DNA from 3 places in the Alteromonas sp. MmMcT2-5 genome. Region 2 is predicted to be linked to each of the others. Evidence: predicted binding sites of a transcription regulator. Region 2 holds the regulator's gene; each other region holds the start of a gene.

Evidence for each region. Region 2 encodes FliA, which starts transcription of late flagellar genes. Its sites were predicted from a motif close to CTAAAGNTNNNNNNNNNNNNGCCGATA; they were not measured.
Region 1: MHN09_RS16360 (VC2046/SO_2500 family protein) is a predicted target of FliA. The motif match lies at 4,113-4,139, and genes of this name have one in related genera.
Region 3: pomA (flagellar motor protein PomA) is a predicted target of FliA. The motif match lies at 2,549-2,575, and genes of this name have one in related genera.

What each region holds. Positions count from the first base shown of each region.
Region 1 is NZ_JAKRFB010000045.1:549-6,390, reverse strand. It holds gene MHN09_RS16380 (alpha/beta hydrolase) at 1-873, shown strand, start outside; gene MHN09_RS16375 (MFS transporter) at 983-2,215, shown strand; gene MHN09_RS16370 (hypothetical protein) at 2,205-2,366, opposite strand; gene MHN09_RS16365 (response regulator) at 2,410-4,050, opposite strand; gene MHN09_RS16360 (VC2046/SO_2500 family protein) at 4,172-4,726, shown strand; gene MHN09_RS16355 (rhodanese-related sulfurtransferase) at 4,876-5,842, shown strand, end outside.
Region 2 is NZ_JAKRFB010000001.1:183,277-189,118, reverse strand. It holds gene MHN09_RS00875 (chemotaxis protein CheA) at 1-829, opposite strand, end outside; gene MHN09_RS00870 (protein phosphatase CheZ) at 842-1,597, opposite strand; gene cheY (chemotaxis response regulator CheY) at 1,632-2,015, opposite strand; gene MHN09_RS00860 (RNA polymerase sigma factor FliA) at 2,052-2,783, opposite strand; gene MHN09_RS00855 (MinD/ParA family protein) at 2,780-3,646, opposite strand; gene flhF (flagellar biosynthesis protein FlhF) at 3,652-5,061, opposite strand; gene flhA (flagellar biosynthesis protein FlhA) at 5,091-5,842, opposite strand, start outside.
Region 3 is NZ_JAKRFB010000050.1:25,256-31,097, reverse strand. It holds gene dxs (1-deoxy-D-xylulose-5-phosphate synthase) at 1-1,018, opposite strand, end outside; gene MHN09_RS17160 (farnesyl diphosphate synthase) at 1,051-1,941, opposite strand; gene xseB (exodeoxyribonuclease VII small subunit) at 1,971-2,213, opposite strand; gene pomA (flagellar motor protein PomA) at 2,626-3,387, shown strand; gene MHN09_RS17145 (flagellar motor protein MotB) at 3,387-4,316, shown strand; gene MHN09_RS17140 (cyclopropane-fatty-acyl-phospholipid synthase family protein) at 4,404-5,660, opposite strand; gene MHN09_RS17135 (DUF1365 domain-containing protein) at 5,663-5,842, opposite strand, start outside.

The DNA.
Region 1 (5,842 bases), on a different contig from region 2:
TTATGTGGCGACTTATATCAGCCTAAAAATGTAAAAGGAAAACTTCCGGCACTGGCGGTCAGTGGGCCGTTTGGAGCAGTAAAAGAACAGGCTTCAGGTTTGTACGCTCAGACATTAGCTGAGAAAGGGTTCATAACCTTAGCTTTTGACCCTTCATATACAGGGGAAAGCAGTGGAGAGCCTCGAAATGTCGCGTCACCGGACATCTGCACTGAAGATTTAAGTGCCGCGGTAGATTTTTTTGGCTTAGTGTCCAGAGTAGATAGAAACCGCATTGGTGCCATAGGTATCTGTGGCTGGGGAGGGTTCGTTTTAAATGCCGCTGCGGTAGACAAGCGCATTAAAGCCGTAGCAACAAGTACAATGTACGATATTTCACGAGTAAGTGCCTATGGTTACAACGACAATATGAGCTTTGTCGAACGTACAAACATACTAGAACAACTAAGCACTCAACGTTGGAAAGATACTGAAGGTGGTAGCTACGCTTATCAGCCACCTTACAATAAGGGGGTGACCGAGGACGCTCCGCAATTTATGATTGATTATCATGATTACTATATGACCTCACGTGGTTACCATGAGCGCGCTGTCAATTCAGGTAATGCGTGGACAATGACTAATCCTTTATCGTTCATGAATGCACCTATTTTGAACTACATCAAGGAAATTTCTCCACGTCCAATTTTGTTTATTCACGGTGAGCAAGCTCACTCCCGCTACATGAGTGAAACAGCTTATCACGCGGCAGCTGAACCAAAAGAATTAATGATCATCCCCGATGCAGTACACACTGATCTATATGACGGTGGTGAAAACCATATTATTCCTTTTGAAAAATTATCTGAATTCTTCAATAAGCACCTAAGTTGACACTGGCCCGTCTAATCTAAGACGGGTGGACTCTATTTCACAAAGAGGTAAGTAGCCGAGGCTGCACTGTTTTCCTTCATTAAATCTACAGACGTAACAAAAGAGTCTTATGAAAGAACTATCAAGTAAGGTTTCACAGATGTTGGTCTGTGAATGTACAAATTTCGATGAAAAGCCTTCGTACTGGAGTGGCGTATTCGCGATGGCACTTTGTATTTTCACACTTGTGGCCTCCGAGTTTATGCCAGTGAGTCTGCTTACGCCAATCGCCCATTCCTTAGATGTCACGGAAGGTATGGCAGGGCAAGGGATTGCAATTTCCGGTGCTTTCGCCGTTTTTACCTGCTTATTTATAACGACTATTACAAATGGTTTGAATCGCAAAAGTTTGTTGCTGATATTAACAATACTGATGGGTGTGTCAGGTGCCGTTATTGGTTTTGCAAATAGCTATTACACCTACATGATAGGTCGTGCACTCATAGGGGCAGTTGTTGGTGGTTTTTGGTCAATGTCAGCCGCAATTGCGATGCGATTAGTTCCTAAGGAAAGTGTTTCTAGGGCGTTAGTAATTTTTAATAGCGGAAATGCATTTGCCATCGTAATTGCTGCCCCTCTTGGAGCTTATCTTGGCACTTTAATAGGTTGGCGCGGTGCCTTCTTATGCCTAATTCCAGTCTCTTTTATTGCGTTGCTTTGGCAGTACATAAGTTTACCTTCAATGCCAGTTAAAAAGCAGTCAAAAAGCATGCGTAACGCATTAGCCACGTTCACATTGCTTCGCCGACCAATTGTTCTCCTTGGCATGCTTTCTGTGGGCGTGTTTTTCATGGGGCAGTTCAGTCTCTACACCTATATTCGACCATTCCTAGAAACGGTGACTCTAGTAGATGCTACCACGTTGTCGTTAATTTTGATGCTGATAGGTGCCTCAGGCTTCGCAGGTACAATGTTGATCAACATTCCCCTAAAAAAGGCATTTTATCCTACGCTGATAGTAATTCCGACTATTATGGCCGCTACTGCTTGTGGATTAGTTTTTGTTGAGTATTCGGTGACAGGCGTGACCATATTGCTTGGCATTTGGGGCTTAGTTTCTACAGCAGCGCCAGTCGGTTGGTGGGCTTGGATCCCTAAAACATTCCCTGAAGATGCAGAAAAAGGCGGTGGCTTACTCGTTGCGGTTATTCAATTGTCAATCGCTTTGGGGTCAACAGTGGGTGGGATACTTTTTGATTCTGGAGGTTTGGAAATAACTTTTTTAGTGAGCGCGCTCTTACTAATAATATCAGCTGTGTTCACACTTCGAACTGCCCAACTAACACCTAGTCCTATGAAATAGTCGGCTGTGCGATTTTATAAACCGGAAATATTTCACCACTGTTTAGCTCTTCAAATGTCATTCTGTGAATACCAGCATCGGCTAGTATAAAAGACTCGTTCTGACTTAGCGCCTGTTCATTGGCGCTAACCTCGTTGATTAAAATTGCCACCAGTAAAAAAACTAACAATTTAATAGCTCACCAGTTTTCTAATTCAAAAGCCAATATATTTAGAGAGTTCATCTCTAAGGTTGGTGTATTTTTCTTTGTAAGGCGCCTTAAGTGACATATCGTCAATCAATTTAAACAACCGCTTACACTCATTAATGAGTTTCATTTCGGCTTTATCTTCTTTGATTGCAATTTGTAGAAGACATTGCAATAGATTAAGCGCAACCCCTGTATTTACAGGAGCAAAGCCTTGAGCAAGGGCGAACGAAGCTTTAGCACGTTCGTAATCTTGCTGCTGATAGTGCTGAATGCCTTCGCGGTTGAACTGTTGATAACTAGCTAAGTTTTTCTGAGCATTGAGGGCTTGCGCATCCAGCATGTTTAGACTGTTTTGGTCGAGCTCATCCTGTCTTGAAGTCAAAAGTGCATTCAACTGTAGCGCATCATCAAACTCACCCAGTTTATACATAACGTTAATACTGTCAGGGATAAACGCGGTAGGAACTTCCGTGTACTTATCGTCAAGCAGTGTTTGTGACGTTGTTAAGTGGCGTTTGGCATCAATCAGTTTGCCGTCTATAGCGCTAATTCTAGCGTTGACGATTGTACCAAATATATCTACGTCAAAATCTCTGTCCATTTTTTGAAGATGTTCATCAAACTTTCCTCGTTGCAGAGTTAGTAATGCTTCTTGCTGATACTTATTGCGCTGGCGCTTGTCGTCTGCAAACTCTGCGACATCTAAAAGGCTTCGGATAAAACCGCACCAGTGTAAACTTGTTTTGTGAACGGTTCGTTTTGATAAATCCCAGATCGCTTGGCTTGAACTCGCTGCCAGCACTAAATCGTCATTTTGCCGACCTATTTCACAGGCTTTAAAATGCCTGGGTAAGGAGTAGGGCGACAGTTTTATTGCCTCTTTTATTGCATCTAGTGCTTTGTCGCCAGATGTCGTGGCTTGGTGTGCTTGCGCAAGAATATCGTGAGCGTCTGCATTGAACCGGTTACGCTTTAGCGTTCGCTTGGCAATTGAAATCGCTTTCTCATATTCCTTTAAAAGCAAGTAAGTTTTTCCAATAGCTATTTGTGCCCACAGCACGGGTTTTCCGTCAATGTAGTCACGTAACACATCTAGCGCTTTATCGGGTTGCTTTATACGCCAGTATAGCTCGACTAATAGCTGTTCACAGTGACCTTTATAGTGGGAAGGGGCGTCAAGTAACGCTTCGATATGGTCGATCGCACTGTTTATTTCACCCTGTTCAACGAGACTAAACGCTTGCTGGAGAAACTGTCTTTTTTGCCACGCACGAACAATACGAGACTTCAGCTGAACTTGAGAAAAGGGCTTAATTAAAAAATCATCGGGTCTACGTTCAATACTGCCCAACACTACCGGTCGAGCGCTATCTGCGCTTATCAGAATGAACACCGATGTGGGACTGATAAGCCTTCGAGTGCGCAACTCTTCAATGAGCTCATAGCCATTCTTGTTGTCAGCTCCCAAGTGTAGATCACAAATGACAATATCAAACTTATGCTTTTTACATAGTGATACCGCTTGTTCAGCAGATGACTTCGTAACTACATCAGATGCGCCCATCGAATGCATCAGCCCCTTCAATAAAAGAAGGAAAGGGCGTTGGTCTTCAACAATCAGTACTTGTTTGTTGCTAAATTGCATTTCAAATCCATGAGTGAGCGCGCGATTACTTTATAGGAGTATATCTAATTTTAGATAATAAGCTTAAGAAAAACATTATCTTGCCGAAAACATAAGTATACATATGAAGTTGTAAATAAGAATGTCGCAAGAAACTGTCGAAGCTCGTGAGCAAATACCTATTGACCCCAGTATATACTGGGAGCGCAGTGGTGTGCTTGCTAAAGCATCTGCGCAGGGAGCGTTGTTCTCTTTATATCTTGCTATGCAGCAACATAGTGTTGCCGAGCCATTTGAAATTGAAGCGGTAGCGTCAGAATCTGATGATAAAAGCAGCATCGAATCCAAGCTTGCATCGTTAAATTATTATAGAAGGCCATCGCTAGCTGCTAATGAAAGCGAATGGGGCAGAATGCGCGTTTTGTCTGAGTTAGTATCTCAAGACTATGCGGCAGCAAGGTTATATTTAAGTATGAATCCCTCTCCACTTTCACAAACTGATGATGCTAAACGTCTACCCGACGATGTAGTAGATAATTGTAGTTTGGCAACACAAAAGCGGTTGAAAAAGGAATACGCTAACACCGTGAAGGAAGATAATACGCTGCTATACGATATCCTTTCATCACAAGATAAAGAATACCATTCACAACAAGAAAATTCGTCACACTTCACATCTTTTGAGAATATTGCATAGCAGTCATTTCAATTCGTTGTTGCGTGCTAAGTTTGGGTTGACGTAGGAGCGCTAATTCGTATCCGCCCTAGTTTTTATCATTCCTTTTTGTTATATTGCGCGCCGCATTTTTGCACTGGTCTTACGCTCCAATCAGCAAAGGTTAAAATATGTCTAAATATATTGTATGCGCAATGTATAAATTTGTTGCGCTTGAAAACTTCAAAGAAATCCGCCAACCGCTTCTCGAAACAATGGAAGCTAATGGCATTAAAGGTACACTTCTTCTTGCCCACGAAGGGATAAACGGTACGGTTTCTGGTACTCGCGAAGGTATCGACGCATTACTTGCTTATTTAAACAGCGACGAGCGTATTAATCCTATTTCTTGCAAAGAGTCTCTTCACGATGAACAGCCGTTCTATCGCACCAAGGTAAAACTGAAAAAAGAAATTGTGACCATGGGCGTTGAGGGTATCGACCCTCGCAAAACCGTTGGTACTTACGTAAAACCTAAAGACTGGAACGCACTTATTAGCGACCCAGATGTTACGGTTATTGACACGCGAAACGGTTATGAAATTGAAATTGGTACGTTCAAACACGCTATCGACCCTAAAACCGAAACGTTTCGTGAGTTTCCTGAATACGTAGCGAAAGAGCTCGACCCGTCAAAAAATAAAAAAGTGGCTATGTTCTGCACCGGTGGTATTCGCTGTGAAAAATCGACGGCTTACTTGAAAGAGCAGGGGTTTGACGAGGTTTATCACTTAGAAGGCGGTATTCTACAGTACCTTGAAGATGTACCGAAAGAAGAGTCGTTGTGGGAAGGCGATTGCTTTGTATTCGATAATCGCGTTGCAGTTAACCACGACTTAGAGAAAAGCCATTATGAGCAGTGCTACGCGTGCAGACTTCCAATTACTGAAGAAGACAAGCAGAGTGATAAGTATGAGCCGGGTGTTAGCTGCCCACACTGCTTTGGTACCCATACCGACGATCAAATTGCTCGCTTTAGAGAACGTGAAAAACAGGTTCAGCTGGCAAAAGAGCGTCAACAAGAACACGTAGGAACGGAAGCGCGTTTGACCATGGAACAAAAGCGTCAGGAAAAAGCAGAAGCTCAACGTTTACGCG
Region 2 (5,842 bases):
CAAGCAGTGCTTCAAATTCGTCATCGGTGATTTCTTCATCACCAGCTTCACTCGGCGTAACTGGTGCTGGAGCTGGAGCTGGTGCATTTGCCTTTGGCGCAGCTTCTTCACCACCAAACTTGCCTTTGCCATGTAAATCATCGAGCAGCGCTTCAAATTCTTCGTCGGTGATATCGTCGTTATCACTAGCGGCAGCAGGTGCAGCAGCCTTTGCAGGTTCGCTTTTAGCCGCTGAGGACTGTCCTGGTGCCCCAGAGCCATGAAGCTCATCAAGCAGCGCTTCAAACTCATCTTCAGTGATTTCGTCAATACCGCCGCTATCACCAGAACTTGGTGCCTGTGCAGTAGGCTCTTCAACAACTAATTCTGGCTCTTCAATCGCGGGCTCAGGTTCTGACACCGGCGCGCTTTGTTCACCAAAAATATTCTCATCTGGAGATTCCGGGCGACTTAGTTTGTGTAACAAGTCTACTAGGTGTGCATCTGCTGGCTCTAATGGATCCCGAGCTTTCACTCGTTCAAACATTTCAACCACCACATCTGTGGCTTGCAGAATAATATCCATCAGTTCAGGGGTTAGTGTTCGTTGACCGTTACGCATTACGTCAAAGACGTTTTCCGCACCGTGACAAATTTCTACTAACTCGGTAAGAGACAGGAACCCTGCTCCCCCTTTAACTGTGTGATAACCACGGAAAATTGCATTTAGCAAATCCGCATCTTCAGGATTGTTCTCAAGATCAACGAGCTGTTCTTGTAATTGTTCAAGTATCTCTCCAGCCTCAACTAGAAAGTCCTGTAATATATCCTCGTCAACATCAAACGACATGCGCCCGCTCCCCTAAAAACCTAAGCTAGACAGAAGATCATCTACATCATCTTGGCCTGACACGACGTCGTCGCGCTTATCGGCATCAATGATAGGGCCTTCTGCCTCTACACCATCAACCTTATCGGCCTTAACGCTAGATGGTTTAGTTTGTTCTGCACCGTCGCGTTCACCAAACATGGTAAGCATGTTAACTAAGCTGTCTTCCACTTCTTTAACCAAGTCGATAACGCGGCGAATAACCTGACCAGTTAAGTCTTGATAACCTTGAGCCATCAATACTTCTGTAAGTAACTGTGTAAGTTTAGCTGACTGTGCCGAACCTTCTTCCAACAATTCGTCTAAGTCTGCGCATAAAGCCTTGAATTCACCCAACTCTATTTGGCGATTCATCAGCTTCTTCCACTCAGGCATAACCTTTTCGATGCGCGCCGACAGCATTTCAGCTATAGGCATGCTCGCTTCAACGGCATCCATAGTAGTATTAGCAGCTTTTTCAGTTTCTTCAATTACGTAGGTTAGGCGGGATTGTGCATCGGGAATATCATCGGTCGCGAGATTTTTAATGCGGTCGTCTATTTGGAAATTATTCAGCGCGTCATGGAGCTGACGCGTCAGTTTCCCTACTTCAGCAAATAACTCAACGTTTTCTTTCATTGAGGCCGCTTCTAATAGGGCATTGGCTGAAGCGTTGTCACCCTCTTCAAGGTAGGTGACAAGCTGTTTTGCTTCTTCCAACGAAATTGGAACGTTTACATTCGTTGACATCCAGTAAACCTCATTTCTCTGGTGAGCGTCTGGATCAACCTAAACGTTCGAATATTTTATCTAATTTTTCTTTAAGTGTTGCTGCAGTGAACGGCTTAACAACGTAGCCATTAACACCTGCTTGCGCGGCGGCAACAATTTGCTCTTTCTTCGCTTCAGCAGTAACCATAAGTACTGGTAGGTGCTTGAGCTTGTCATCGGCTCTAATCGCGCGAAGCAAGTCAATACCCTGCATTCCAGGCATGTTCCAATCGGTAACTACGAAATCGAAATCACCTTGCTGCAACATAGGCAATGCAGTACTTCCGTCATCCGCTTCCTGGATGTTGGAAAAACCCAAATCTTTAAGTAGGTTTTTGATGATACGTCTCATGGTAGAAAAATCATCGACCACGAGAATTTTCATGCTTTTGTCCAAAATAGCCTCCAGTGAGGGGTTAATTTTTATTAATTTCTATTCTTCGTCAGCTTGCCACGACTTCATTCGTGATTTGAGTTTTAACATGGCCTGACTGTGAATTTGACTGACTCTCGATTCACTTACATCAAGAACCTCACCAATTTCTCTTAGGTTCAGCTCTTCATCATAATACAGCGAAAGTACAATCGCTTCTCTTTCAGGTAATGTCGTAATTGCATGGGCAAGCGCTTTTTGGAAAGCGCCTTGCATCAAATCTTCCAGTGGTGCGTCGCTACCTCGATTTTGCTCTGTCGAAATAACATCTTCTGACACACCTAAATCTTCAATACCTACCAGCTTTCCGGCATTTACTTCATTAAGCATTTGGTGATAGTCCTGCAAGCTTACATTAAGCTTATCAGCAATATCAGAATCTCTAGCATCGCGGCCTGTTTCGCTTTCTACTTGCGAAATTGCTTCAGTGATCGCTCGGCCATTTCGGTGAACTGAACGCGGTGTCCAATCCCCTTTGCGAATTTCGTCTAGCATAGCACCGCGAATGCGTATACCGGCAAACGTTTCAAAGCTGGCTCCTTTTGAACCGTCAAAGTTTCGCGCGGCTTCTAATAATCCAATCATGCCTGATTGAATTAAATCGTCTACAAGAACACTAGCCGGCAATCGCGCTATCAAGTGATGCGCTATACGCTTAACCAATGGCGCATGTCTTTCGACTAACTGCGCTTTATCGGTTTGTTGTTGATAAGCGGCTGCCTTGCTGTTCAACGCTGACTTCCTACGGCTTTTTCTGCAACTAATTGTTCAATGAAAAACTCTAAATGGCCACCTGGCTGCGCTGGAATAGGCCATGTTAAGGCTTTACTCGCCAACTGTGTTATTGCAACGGCTGCCGGTGAACCTGGGTAAGCATCGACAATGGCTGTTTGTTTACGCACTGCTTTACGAATGTTCTCGTCAAACGGTACTGTCGCCACTAATTCTAGTGCAACATCTAAAAAACGCCCTGTCACTTTGCTTAATTTACTAAATAGCTCTTGGCCTTCTCGCACGTCGCGCACCATATTAGCCACAACTTTGAAGCGGAAAACACCGTGCTCTCTATTCAGAATTTTTATCAATGCATAAGCATCTGTCAATGAAGTAGGCTCGTCACACACAACGACCATGATGTCTTGTGAGGCTTTTGAAAAGCTCAACACCATGTCTGAAATACCTGCCGCTGTATCAACGATTAGCACGTCAATTTGCGAGCGAAGCTCACTAAAGGCACGAATTAGGCCAGCGTGTTGCGTTGGCGACAATTCTGCCATCGACTGCGTGCCTGATGTGGCAGGGGCAATCTTTATTCCGTGCGGACCGGTCACTAGTACTTCATCAAGTGTACATTCGCCGGAAAGCACGTGGGATAAGTTTTTCTCAACACGCAAACCTAACATAACGTCTACGTTAGCAAGACCGAGGTCCGCATCGAGAACCATTACACGTTTACCTTGCTTCGCCATGGCGATAGCGGTGTTCAATGTAATGTTTGTTTTACCTACGCCACCTTTGCCACCGGTGACGGCGATTACTTTGATTAACCGTGATTGCTTCATTTTTCTTAAGCTACTCGCTTGGTCGTCAATCATACTGCTTATGCTGTTTTAATTGCGTTGTTACCACTAGTATGATTCAAACCGTACTTTTTATAAAGCTTTGCAGCAGCGGAAACCAAAGATTTCGCTTCTGCAATCTTAATGTCTTCAGGTACTTTTTGACCATCGGTGACATAACTAACCGGTAATTGGTATTCAACCGCTGCACTAAGCACCTCTCCTAAAGAGTAGCACTCATCTAACTTTGTGAAAATACAGCCACTTAGTTCAATATCATCATACGCTTGAATGATTCTCTGCAAAGCAGGATATTGCGTATTTGCTTGCGCTACCAAATATTTTTTAACATTTGGCATTTGTCCGTTATCAAACTGCTTAATTTGTTTAATTAATCGACTGTCTCTTTGACTAAATCCAGCCGTATCAATCAATACTAGTCGCTTATGACGAAGTTGGAATAATAAATCCGCAAGTTCTTCACTAGTCTGCGCTTTTCTCACCGTGCAGCCAATAATCTTTCCGTATGTCGCTAGCTGCTCATAGGCGGCAATTCTATACGTATCGATGGTAATCATCGCAACCGACTCTGCACCGTATTTTTGCGCATAGCGGGCAGCAAGTTTCGCAACGGTAGTTGTTTTACCGGTACCTGTTGGTCCTACTAATGCAACAGCACCTTGTGCGCTAAGTATATCGTTTCCTGTCACATTTATGCGATTAGCCAATAGGTTAAGAAGATATACCCATGCATCTCGTTCGTTGTAATGTGACGGCGTATAGCTAATAAGCTGTTTCGCTAACGCGTTGCTTAACCCCATATCGGTTAAACGGGTGATTAGATATTGATGAACAGGTTTTTGACGTTTGTTTTTAGCTTCCATCAAGTCGGCCACTTGATATTGCAATACATCGCGAAGAGACGCTAACTCTTCCTTGATTTGCGCAAGCTCCGCTGACTGCGTCACAGAGGTATCATCCATACTTGACGCTTGATGCTCTGGGAAAGCGTTCTGACGAACTGGTTCATGAGAAGACTGCTGGGCTTCTACGTCGTCAATAAAGGCTTCTGAGAAGTCTAAGTGCGAAGCAATTTCATTGGCGTGCTTAGCATTCGCTGTCATTGGTTGGTTAGGTTGCGCGGGACTCGCCACGCCATTATTTCCACCGTGCTGCTTTTCTAGCAGTGCTTTAAGGCTATCAGGACCGTCGTCACCAATGATTTCGCTCAAGCTAGGCACTGCCTTTTGGCCAGGTGTTTTTGCAGCTGCTTGTGGAGACGCTTTCGGCGTAAACAACTTCGCTTCAGGTTCTTTGTCGTAGGCTGCGACAAGCTCAATACCGTCAGCGACTTTGCGATTTGACATGATCACAGCGTCACTGCCCAATTCAGCTTTAACTTGGCTTAATGCCTCACGCATATCTTTGCCGAAGAAACGTCTAATTTTCATTGCAACCTCTCCAATCACCCAGTGTCAGATTATTGACCGACCGAACTGACTATTTTTATTTGTTTGTCGTCAGGCACTTCTTGGTAAGACAGAACATGAAGCCCAACAACCGAATATTTTAAGAAGCGAGACAGAACGGGTCGTAGCATGCCTGAGGTAAGGAGTACTGCAGGCTCTCCTTCTAACTCTTGCTGCTGACTGGCTTGCTGCAATGATTTTTGCAGCTTGTCTGCCAGACCTGGTTCTATGCCAGCGCCATCTTCGCCACCTGCTTGAAGTGACTGGTGCAACATCTGTTCCAACTCTGGCGCCAAGGTTATGACAGGTATCTCTTTTGCACCTTGAGTAATTTCTTGGACAATTAAACGTTTAAGGGCAATACGCACTGCAGACACTAAAACATCGGGGTCTTGGCTGCGCGTGCCGTACTCACTGAGTGTTTGAACGATTGTACGCATATCGCGAATAGGCACACCTTCAAACAATAAGGTTTGCAGTACCTTCACGACGGTGCTTAACGGAAGGATGTCTGGTACTAACCCTTCAACCAGTTTCGGATGCTGTTTGGCAAGCATATCAAGAAGTTGTTGCGCTTCCTCGTGCCCTAATAATTGATATGCATTGTTAGAAAGTAATTGGCTTAAATGGGTCGCTACAACGGTCGCAGCGTCTACAACTGTGTACCCAAGGGTTTGTGCATGCTCCCGTTTGTTGGGCTTAATCCATACTGCGTCTAAGCCAAACGCGGGGTCTTTAGTGGCACGCCCTTCTAATTTACCGA
Region 3 (5,842 bases), on a different contig from region 2:
TTAGCATAGGGTCTTGTGCCGCCATATCACACAGCCATTTCCCAAAGATTGCAGAGTAGGTAGGGGCTGAAGGCTTAGATTTTGGCAAAGCATTGTCAGCCGGATTGAATTTTGGTACCGCGTGGAACTTGATAGGGTCTTGTTCAGCAACCGCGTAACCTTTACCTTTCTTGGTGACTACGTGAAGTAGCTGCGGGCCGTCAAACTTGCGCATATTGCGTAGCGTATCGACAACACCATTTACGTCGTGGCCATCGATAGGGCCAATGTAGTTAAAGCCAAGCTCTTCAAATATCGTGCCCGGGACAACCATGCCTTTAATGTGTTCTTCTGCACGGCTGGCAAACTCCTTAATAGGAGGTACATTGCTTAGCAGCTTTTTGCCGCCATCGCGTATAGAGTTGAAAAAGTTGCCTGTAAGCAAGCGAGCTAAGTGACTGTTCAACGCACCTACGTTTTCAGAAATAGACATTTCGTTGTCGTTAAGTACAACTACCATGTCTTTCTTGATATCACCAGCGTGATTAAGGGCTTCAAACGCCATACCAGCGGTCATAGCACCGTCGCCAATTACCGCTACAACCTTTCTGTTTTTGCCTTCTTTTTCGGCAGCCACAGCCATGCCCAGCCCTGCACTAATCGATGTAGACGAATGACCAACTGCAAAGGTGTCGTAGTCGCTCTCAGGCGGCCATGGGAAAGGGTGCAGACCATTCTTTTGGCGAATGGTGCTCATGCGCTCTGCACGACCTGTAAGGATTTTGTGCGGATAAGCTTGGTGACCTACATCCCACAGCAGTCGATCGAAGGGGGTGTCGTACACATAGTGCAAAGCGACGGTCAGTTCCACTGTGCCTAAACCAGATGCAAAGTGCCCACTGGTTTGGCTTACGCTGTTAAGTAAGTACTCACGCAACTCATCGGCGAGCTCGCGTAATTTGTCTTGGGGCAACTGCCTCAATTTATCGGGTGTTTGCGCAAGCGCAAGCGTTGGGTAATGTTGGAGATCTAAACTCATGTACTTATTATCTTTTTCAACATGGCGCGTGGCTAATGGTCGCGTTTTACCAAAAGCTCGCTAAACGCAATTAAACTGTCAGTATTGTAGGGTAAACGCGCCAATGCTTGAAGTGCATTATCGTGAAGCATTTCTAATTCTTGTTTAGCGCCTGTAATACCAAGTTTGGCTGGAAAGGTATTTTTCCCTAACGCTTCGTCTGACCCCGCGGGCTTACCTAATTTTTCGCTACTGCCTTCCACATCTAAAATATCGTCTTGAACTTGGAAAGCTAGCCCAATATCCGCGGCATAAGCCATTAAGTCAATTTTAGTTTGAGGCAGTAAGCCTTCACTAACAATGGCGACCATTTCTACGCAGGCTTTTAACAATGCACCGGTTTTCAATCTATGCAGCTGTTTTAGTTCTTCTAGCGAGATGGTTTTGCCGGTGCTGGCTAAATCGATAGCTTGCCCACCGCACATACCTATGTAACCCGCACTTTTCGCAAGTACAGACAGTAACTGGCTACGCTTTGTTTCAGCATACGTGCTTAATGGCGCATCAGCTAACACTGTAAATGCAAGTGCCTGCAGCGCATCGCCAGCTAAAATAGCGGTAGCCTCATCAAAGGCGATATGGCAGGTTGGCATACCGCGGCGCAAGTCGTCGTCGTCCATGGCTGGTAAATCGTCGTGGACTAACGAGTAGGCATGCACACATTCAATGGCCATACTAATAGCCATTTGGTCTTTTTTGGGCACGTCTAGGGTGTTACCTACTACTTGAACAAGTAGTGGCCGCATCCGTTTACCGCCAGCAAGTAAGGCGTGACGCATTGCGTCTTTCAAGCGCGGCGCGTAATCGGGTAATTCGTCAATTAATGTAAGAAGAGATGCATCAGTTTGTTGTTTAACTTGCTGATGCAAAGCAGAAAAATTCATAGATTGCCTGTTAGTTAAAAATGAACGATTTATGGCTGTTCACTTTCAGGAAGAGGGTGGAGCGTTTCTTCGCCTTGTTCACTGAGCAGTATCTTTACTTTTTGCTCGGCGTTTTCAAGAGATTGTTGGCCTTGGCGGGAAAGTGCTATGCCGCGTTCAAATTTTTCTAGTGCTTTATTAAGAGGCAGATCACCGCTTTCCATTTCGTTAACGATAGCTTCTAGTTCTGATAAAGTTTCTTCAAAAGACGCTGATGCTTTTTCTGTCGTCATAAAAACACTCAATATAGTGGCCAAAATACGTATACCGCGCACATTAACCGAGGGTTGCACAAGGGTCAAATGGTTTGTCCGTATATCGCCTATATCACAGTAACATAGCTTTTTTTTCATCCAGTTCAAAAGGCAACATACAAGCAAATTGTGCTATATTCGATGCAAGGCTCAGTAACCTTTCAGAAGTAACCGTGTTATTTACTGTGAAGGAAAACGTAAGGCGCTGAAAAAGCGCTAGATGTTTTTAGTTTATAAAAACAGACAAAGCAGCGCTTTTACATAGAACCTACTTCATAATAAACAAATAAATGCGATATTTTTCAATAATGTCGTTTTAGTATTTCTATCTTTTGCCGATAGGATATTTGTACACTAACAGCACTGACTGCGCATAAATGGGGAAGAGTGAGTGGATTTAGCAACCGTCATAGGTATGTTGGGCGCCATTGGTTTCATAGTTATGGCTATGATTCTGGGCGGCAGCTTGGGCATGTTCATCGACGTGCAATCAATACTTATTGTATTCGGGGGAACACTATTTGTTGTCCTATCTCAGTTTACGTTGGGCCAATTCTTCAGTGCGGGTAAAGTTGCTGGCAAAGCATTCATGTTCAAAATTGAAACGCCTGAAGAGCTTATCGAGAAGATTGTTGAAATGGCAGACGCTGCGCGAAAAGGCGGGTTTCTGGCACTAGAAGAAGCGGAAATTTCAAATGAGTTCATGCAAAAAGGTGTGGACATGCTGGTTGACGGCCACGACATTGAAGTGGTGAGAGAAACGTTAGCTAAAGATATTTCTATGACAACGGAAAGGCATGAGTTCGGCGCTTCTATATTTAAAGGAATGGGTGACGTAGCACCAGCGATGGGTATGATTGGTACTTTGATCGGTCTGGTTGCCATGCTTTCAAACATGGATGACCCTAAAGCCATCGGCCCTGCCATGGCGGTAGCGCTATTAACCACGCTTTATGGTGCCTTTTTTGCCAACGTCGTGTGTTTGCCAATTGCCTTTAAACTGGCGGTAAGAGCTGGAGAAGAGAAGTTAAACCAGAGTCTTGTTCTTGACGGTATTGTGGGTATAGCCGACGGCCAGAACCCACGTGTTATCGAAGGAGTATTAAAGAACTACCTTGCGGCGAGTAAACGCGGAAGCGCAGAGGAAGAGTAATGGCCGAAGAAGAATGCCCAAAATGTCCCCCCGAGGGGCTTCCAGCCTGGATGGGAACCTTCGCAGACCTGATGTCGTTGCTTATGTGCTTCTTTGTACTGCTACTTTCGTTTTCGGAAATGGACGTACTGAAGTTTAAACAAATTGCAGGCTCTATGAAGTTTGCTTTTGGTGTGCAAAATAAAATTGAAGTAAAAGATATTCCAAAGGGCACCAGTGTTATTGCTATGGAATTTCGTCCGGGTAAACCTGACCCTACGCCCATTGAATCCATTCAGCAGCAAACTAACGAAATGACCCAGCAAATGCTGGAATTTCAGGCTGGTAACGAAGACTCTGCCGGCGGAAGGCAGAAGCAGCGCGGCGAGCAGCGTGGCGGACAATCTCAACAAACGGCTACTGAGTCGTCTTCATCGGCTGAGCAAAGCACCGATCAGTCGCAAATGGCTGAACTGATGAAAAAAGTAGCGCAGCAATTAGAAAAACAAATTCTAGATGGTTCGGTGGAAATGGAATCGTTGGGTCAGCAGTTAACCATTCGAATCCGTGAAAACGGTTCCTTCTCGGCGGGCTCGGCCTTTTTGCAGCCCCAATTCCAACCGGTGTTGAGAAAAATCGGTACGCTGTTGGCGGATGTGCCTGGAGAAATCGAAATTTCAGGGCACAGTGACGGTCAGCATATTGCTAATGAACTCTATCGTTCTAATTGGGACTTGTCAGCGCAGCGCGCTGTAGCGGTCGCTGAAGCCATGCGGACCGCGCCAGGGTTTGACGAAAGTCGTATGTCGGTAGTGGGTAAGGCAGATACCGATCCAATTGTAGAAAATGCCACTACACCTTCAGACCGAGCGCAAAATCGTCGCGTTGAAATTAATATTAATCAGGGTAAGCCAATGCTGTCGAAGCCTATATCAGTTGTAGATGAGTAGTGCTTTGACCTAGTGTCAGCTTCAAACAAGAAAGCGGCGCCAAAAGGGCGCCGCTTTTTTTGTCACTACTATCGATAATTAGCGTTGTTAAACACGAGCCAAATCAAGTCTGTAATGAGGCTTTGAAATCACAAGCTGAACGGTACTGATTGTCCTTTCTAAAAAACCACCTTCACAATATTTCAGGTAGTAGGTCCACATCCGCATAAAACGCTCGTCATAACCGTCGTTTAAAAGCTCATCTTTTGCAGAGATAAATGCTTCATACCAATGGTTCAGTGTTTTCGCATAGTCAATCCCGATGTCGTGTAAGTCACGAATCATCATATTAGTGTACTTTTTCAGGTGAGCGTTAAGCTGGTGCTGAGAAGGTAAAAATCCACCCGGAAAGATATATTTCTGAATAAAGTCGACACTATTTGAATAGCTGTCGTAACGTCTGTCATCAATGGTTATTGACTGAAGCAGCATTAGGCCATCGTCTTTTAAAAGTGACGAGCATTTCTCAAAGAAATTTCCTAAAAATTGTTTGCCTACAGCTTCAATCATCTCGATAGACACGAGCTTATCGTACTTGCCTTCAAGTAGGCGATAATCCTTTTTCAGCAAAGTGATTTTGCTTTCAAGTTCTTCTCGGGCAATCCATTCTTTTGCCCATGCATGCTGCTCTTCTGAAATGGTAGTGGTCGTTACGCGGCAACCATAATGCTTAGCAGCATAGACGGCTAGCCCGCCCCAGCCCGTGCCAATCTCTAGAAGATGATCGGTTTCGCTAAGCTGTAACTTGTCGCAAATGGCTTTGAGCTTGTAATTTTGTGCATCATTGAGAGTTGCATTCGGATCTGGGTATATGGCTGACGAATACATCATTGTTGGGTCAAGGAAGCGGGTATAAAGCTTATTACCCAGATCGTAATGCGCCTCGATATTTTTCTTGGCTTGGTCCTTTGTATTTCGACGTGCAAAGTGTTGAATCTTGTTGATGGGCATAGTCACCCATTTAAATTTATTCTCCCATTCGTCAAGGGTAGATAAATTCCTAGCAAACACTCTTACCACGGCTGTTACGTCGTCACTGTCCCATAACCCATCCATGAATGCTTCTCCGGCGCCCACACTTCCGCCAAGCAATAAGCGTCGATAGGCTTGTACATCCTTGATATTTACCGTTGCACGCAAATCGCTTTCGTCTGTGCCGAAACGCGCAACGACATCGCCGTTTTCTTGAATGGTTAAACTGCCAAAAGGCAGTTGTTTTAAGCATTGTAGGAATAGAGTTCTACACGCTTTATCTACAAAGGAGACCTCTGAGGTGGTCAGTAGTACAGATTCACCAAAAGACATTGTTATTGTTCCTGACTTTTTTCTGGGTGTGTATACAGTGGCGTTCGTTTAAGCAGTAGTTTAAGCGCGTGCCAATAAATTCCAGCCACAGTTTTTATTGTCATACTGGGTATACGTTTAAGTGCCGCAGATAGATTCGCATTATCTAAAGTAAATTTAGTCAAATTAATCCCTGCACTGAA